Linked DNA regions of Hymenobacter tibetensis. Each later gene encodes a partner of the first gene's protein in a complex. Links are inferred from orthologs where the notes say so. Each region holds a gene or a part of one and is shown on either strand. Other genes may lie near its edges.

What was found.
Region 2: the proteins of trxA (region 1) and trxB are in contact, whole or in part, in a crystal structure (PDB 1F6M), measured with the Escherichia coli proteins. The link is inferred for Hymenobacter tibetensis from one-to-one orthologs.

What each region holds. Positions count from the first base shown.
Region 1 is NZ_CP094669.1:4,530,700-4,533,693, reverse strand. What follows is about bases 20-2,985. They hold trxA (thioredoxin), read right to left. Parts: upstream 1,685-2,985; coding sequence 1,355-1,684; downstream 20-1,354. Other genes in these bases: MTX78_RS18145 (TIGR01777 family oxidoreductase), read right to left, coding at 2,303-2,985; MTX78_RS18150 (hypothetical protein), read right to left, coding at 1,872-2,255; MTX78_RS18160 (energy transducer TonB), read left to right, coding at 294-1,190; MTX78_RS18165 (AsnC family transcriptional regulator), read left to right, coding at 20-41. Outside these bases: more of MTX78_RS18165, read left to right, coding at 1-19; more of MTX78_RS18145, read right to left, coding at 2,986-2,994. UniProt on the Escherichia coli protein: Participates in various redox reactions through the reversible oxidation of its active center dithiol to a disulfide and catalyzes dithiol-disulfide exchange reactions.
Region 2 is NZ_CP094669.1:2,798,258-2,801,114, reverse strand. The notes cover bases 29-2,857. They hold trxB (thioredoxin-disulfide reductase), read right to left. Parts: upstream 2,003-2,857; coding sequence 1,055-2,002; downstream 29-1,054. Other genes in these bases: MTX78_RS11145 (sigma-70 family RNA polymerase sigma factor), read right to left, coding at 2,236-2,857; MTX78_RS11155 (peptidoglycan DD-metalloendopeptidase family protein), read right to left, coding at 29-913. Outside these bases: more of MTX78_RS11155, read right to left, coding at 1-28.

The sequences.
Region 1 (2,994 bases):
AGGAAACCTTGAATCGTCCGATTCAACTACTCCCCCAGTAAGAAAGTGGGCTGGCGCTCTTGTGCAGGCCTAATTCGCCAGAAATAGTGCGGGAAGGAACTTGTAACCAGCAATTGAGAGAGGGTTATCCTATGTGCTAGTTATGACTGGACAATGTCCAGCCTGCTTGTTTAAGTGCAAGTTATGTGGTATATTTCTAAAATATCCCACATAGCGCGCTCCCAATGAAAGCCTGTCTTATCATGTTTAGCGGATTGCTCTTGTCTTTATCGGCATCGGTATCTGCTCAGACAATGCCTGCCATTTACCTCAACGACCAGAACGTAGAGGCAGTGCCCGACAGTGCTACCCATTACCGATTGATAGACCACAAAAACGAGTTACTGGGCACGTATGCAATGCGTGAATACTCGCTCTCTGGTACGCTGCTGTTACGTGGTACCTTGTCTTCTATTGACCCCTTGATTCGCTCGGGGGTACTAACCTGGTACCATCCCAACGGCAGCAAAGCCGCCCAGGTACACTACCGTTCCGACGAAGCCGACGGTATCTATGTGGCCTGGTACGAAGACGGCCGCGTGAGTCAACGTGGCGAGTATGCACAAGGGCAGCGCGTAGGATCCTGGATTAGTGTGCACCGCAACGGGCAGAAACGCTCGAAGGGCACCTACACGATGGGGCAGCCTACTGGCGAGTGGCGCTATTATTACGATACCGGTCAGCTAAGCGCCATCGAACTGTTGAGCAGGGAAAAAGGGCCTGCCCTGGCCTTTTTCAACGAAGATGCATCACCATATGTAGGGCGGTTGCGGAAACGCCAGCTACCCCAGTTTCCGGGCGGTGAGGAGGCCCTGCTCAACTTTGTGGCGCACAATACCATCTACCCCAAGAACACCCGCCGCAAAGGCATTACTGGTAAGGTATATGTGCGCTATACAGTGGGCGAGGACGGTAGAGTAGGACAAGTAGCAGTAGTGCGCGGGCTAGCCCCAGAAGCCGACCAGGAAGCACGGCGCGTGGTAGCCAGCTTGCCCGTTTTCGAACCTGGCCGTGAGTACAACGTGCCTACTGCTATGACGTTTACTGTGCCCATCCATTTCGCGCCTAATTTCTCCTTGCTCAGCGGTATCCGTCCGCCACAAGTACCACCTACCGAGGCCCAAGCGGCTAACCCTGACGAGCTATACTGAGTGGTAATGGGCGCGGTAGCTTATGAATGCGCAACTGGCGCTGTGGCCAGTTAGGGAGGCACCAGCTAATAGGCTTCCCTGCATAACAGATTTGCTATAAACCAACAAAGCTCCCCCTTCCATAGAAGGGGGAGCTTTGTACTATAGCGCAGTGCACCGCCTAATTAAGCAGTTACTTGAGCATCAAGTTTCTGAGCCAATACGTGCTTTGGAACTGCACCTACTTGCTTGTCAACAACTTGGCCATTTTTGAACACGAGCAGCGTCGGGATGCTGCGGATGCCGAACTTGGCAGAGGTTTGTGGATTGGCGTCTACGTCAACTTTACCAATTACCACTTTGCCTTCATATTCACCAGCCAGCTCTTCTACAACAGGACCTACCATGCGGCAAGGGCCACACCATTCGGCCCAAAAGTCCACAAGCACAGGCTTATCGGAGTTGATTATTTCGTCGAAGTTAGCATCGGTAATTTCGATGGCTTTGTGTCCCATGTTAAAAGGGGTTAGTTGAAATGTGTGTGCTATTTACGGTCAAGCGGGCCGCAAGGTAGCGGATTGCGATTCAACAAGTCCCGGGCCGGAAAGTTCAGTTCGGACAGGTTGGCAGATTGTTTCTAGCAGGCGAAGAAGCACCCAACGCTACATTTCGCGCTTAAACTGCTTGTTGGGAGCTTGAAATTTATTGTTTGTTGGCCACAAATTGAAAGTCGCGCGCTTCATTTTGGGCTCGGCTACGGAGTTTGTAAAACACGTAGAGGTTGAAGAAGTGCATGCCTCCCAAAATCAAAATGATGGTGCCAAGCTTGATGCTAAGCGTTTCCACGGTTTGCTGATAGCTATTCACTGGGTCGTCGGAGCGGAGGGTGAGCGTGGCGTACCCGATGTTGATCAAGTAAAAGCCAGTGAGGAGTAATTTATTCACGGAGTCGGCCAGCGGCTCGTTGCCGTGGAATATATCGACCAAAAAAGTACGGCCGTTTGTGAAGAGCGTACGCGCAACCCACACCGTGAGCAGCACTGTAACCGGCAAATAAACGCCGTAGACCAACAAAAGGTAGTTCATGGGAAATGAAGAAAAAGAGTGAAAAAAGATAAACAAGCGCGAAAATCTCAAAGCAGGTTGTCCACTGCCTGCGCACACGTAGGGTAGTGGAAAGTGAAGCCGAGGTTTAGCAGCCGTTGGGGCACCACCTTGCGGCTTTTCAGAATTAATTCCGTTTCGGTTCGTAGCAGAAAGGCTCCTATTTCCAGCAGCCACACGGGTTGTGGCAAGCGGAATGCAGGACGGAGCGTGCGAGCCAGCAATGCATTGAACTCCCGGTTTGTCAGTGGCGTAGGAGCACAGACGTTGAAGACGCCTTCTTGGCCAGTGGCCGTCAGCAGAAATTCCACTGCGCGACAGAAATCTAGGATGTGTAGCCAGCTAATCCATTGGCTACCGCTGCCCTGCGGCGTACACAGACCGCGCTTCGCCAGTTTTGCCATCACCGGAAACGCGCCGCCATCAGCACCCAGCACAATAGAGGTTCGGAGTGCCACTCGCCGTGTTCTGGGCAAGTCAACGTCCCATAGCGCCGCTTCCCATGCCCGCGCTACTCCTGCTGAAAAGTCAGTGCCATTTGTGTCACTGGTTTCCGTGTTAGCGGGCTGTGCGCCAGTTGTATGGGAGTAGATGGTAGCAGTAGATGCATTTAGCCACACTTGTGGGGGATTCTGACAAGCGGCTATTGCCTCCCCCAGAATATGAGTGCTATCGACGCGGCTGTTGCTTATCTCGCGTTTGTTGGCCTCCGTGTAACGAC
Region 2 (2,857 bases), 1.7 Mb from region 1 along the record:
TCAAGGACCTACTGTAGTAGTTGAACAGTGCGGAGGTAATCTGGAAATTGTCTTTAATCAGCTTGTAGTCGGGAAAGTCATACATCCTTTCCGGATCAATCGGGTTGCCTTCGTACCGCACTTCGTAGTGCAGGTGGGAACCCGTACTACGCCCTGTACTGCCGCCGTAACCAATCAGTTGACCAGCTTTTACAAAGGTACCCGGCGTTACAAGCGCCTTCTGCAGGTGGCCATACAGTGTTTCAATGCCGTTGTAATGCCGTACCAGCAGATAGTTGCCGTAGCCAGAGCCGTCCCATTTGCTGATGCGCACTACCCCGTCGAAAGCGGCCTTCACGGAGTCGCCGGTTTCCAGGTCCAAGTCGACTCCATAGTGCCAACGGGAACCACGAAACCCAAAGTCCGACGTAAGGGGCGTTTTTACCAGGGGCATCTTGGCGTAGCGCTGCCGCTCGGGTTCGGTGAGTTTGAGGTTCAGCGTATCCCGAATGCGCCGACCGTCCACCCGGTATGGGTTGATGTTGTGCGTATCCCAAATAGCATAATAGCCTGCTACTTGAATCCAGGAAGAATCGATCCTTACTTCTTCCTTTACCTCTACAATGTGCTGGCCGCCTTCATTCAACGAAGAAGTATCCTCGCTCACGATGGAAAGCTTCTTTGCCGGATTGAAAAAGATGGATTTTGCTGCATCGGAACCGTCGTCTGGCAGCTCCTCGGTTTCAATTAGAATGGTAGTGTCGGGGCGTACGTAGCGAATAGTAGGCGACTTGAGGCGAAAAAAGTCGCTGCGCTTGTTGGCAGAACCGGCTTTAGCCTTCGGAGCGGGCACCGGACGACGCTGAGCTTGCAGCTGGCCGGGCAAGCCAAGAAACAGCCCGATCAGTAGCAATGGCAGCAGCCAGTGTTTCAAAAAATTCAGCAAGAGCAAGAAAGATGAAAAGTTGAAATGGCGAGGTGAAGAAACAATAAGATGGCAAGTGTTCGTCCTGGTTGCAGCCCGCAGGGATACGGCCTAGAACGTCACTTACCATCTCACTATTTCACCAGCTCACTAATGGTCGCCGAGACCAGCCAGGTACCGCTCGGCATCCAGCGCTGCCATGCAGCCCGAACCCGCCGCTGTAATAGCTTGCCGATAGGTGTAGTCTTGCACGTCGCCGCAGGCAAAAACGCCGTCTACGTTGGTTTTGGCAGTACCAGGCAGCGTTTTCAGATAACCTTGCTCGTCATGGTGCAGATATGGCTGAAATATCTTGGAGTTAGGCTCGTGGCCGATAGCTACGAAGAATCCGTCCACATTCAGGTCACGCGTTTCGTGGGTTAGTGCGTTCTTAACGCGGGCCCCTTCCACGGCATGCTCACCTAAAATTTCCTCGGTTACGGTGTTCCACAACACCTCAATCTTTGGATTGTCGACCACACGCTTTTGCATGATTTTAGAAGCGCGCATCTCTCCTTTCCGCACGATCATATACACCTTACTGCACAAGTTGGCCAGATAGGTAGCCTCTTCGGCCGCTGTGTCGCCGGCACCTACAATAGCTACGTCTTTGCCACGGTAGAAAAATCCATCACAAACGGCGCAGGCCGATACGCCTGAACCATTCAGACGCATTTCGGAATCTAGCCCAAGCCATTTGGCCGAAGCGCCGGTAGCAATAATGACGGTATCGGCGGTTAGTTCCAGCTTTTCGTCGATAGTAATTTTGTGCGGATGACCCGAAAAGTCAACGGCAGTGGCAATGCCGTAACGGATATCGGTGCCAAAACGGGTAGCCTGCTTTTTCAGGTCCTCCATCATTTCCGGGCCCATTACACCATCAGGATAGCCCGGGAAATTCTCTACATCGTTGGTAATGGTAAGCTGGCCACCGGGCTGCAAGCCCTGATACATCACGGGCGCTAGGTTGGCGCGGGCAGCATAAATAGCAGCTGTATAGCCAGCCGGGCCGGAGCCGATAATCAGACACTTTATGTGTTCTGGGGTGTTATTCTCCATTAGAGTCAGGTAGCGCACGCTTGCGCTTGCGCCGTGAAATGATGAGTTTGGATGGCAAAGGTAAGCGAGTAGAACGGAGTGGCATGCTGCTCTGTCGAGCAACTACCCTCTAGCTCTATAACACGCGAAGCCAACAGTAAATTTCGTACACTGAAAAGAGCTCCACTTCCTCACTTTTCGCAACAAAAAACCCCAACTGGAAGGCCGGGGTCTTTTGTTAGCGGGGTAGAAAATTACCCCAAATACGGCTTCAACGCTTTGGAGCGCGAAGTATGACGTAAACGACGGATTGCCTTTTCTTTGATTTGACGCACACGCTCACGGGTAAGGTTGAACTTCTCCCCGATTTCTTCCAGTGTCAGCGAATGCTCCCCGTTTAAGCCGAAGTACAACGTAATAACGTCGGCTTCGCGCTTGGTAAGCGTGCTTAGTGCGCGCTGTACTTCTTTGCGAAGCGAGTCGTTCATCAAGCCGGTGTCCGGAGACTCTTCGTCCTCGTTTTCAAGTACGTCAAGCAAACGGTTTTCTTCGCCCTGCACAAACGGAGCATCAACCGATACGTGACGACCCGAAATTTTCAGGGTATCAACCACTTCAGAAGTGGTCAGTTCCAATACTTCGGCAATTTCCTCGGGCGACGGTTCACGCTCGAATTTTTGCTCTAGCTCAGAAAAGGATTTACTGATTTTGTTGAGCGAGCCCACGCGGTTCAGCGGCAAGCGCACAATGCGCGACTGCTCAGCTAAGGCTTGCAAGATAGACTGGCGAATCCACCAAACGGCGTAAGAAATGAACTTGAAGCCGCGGGTTTCATCGAAGCGCTTGGCTGCTTTAATCAAACCAAGGTTGCCCTCA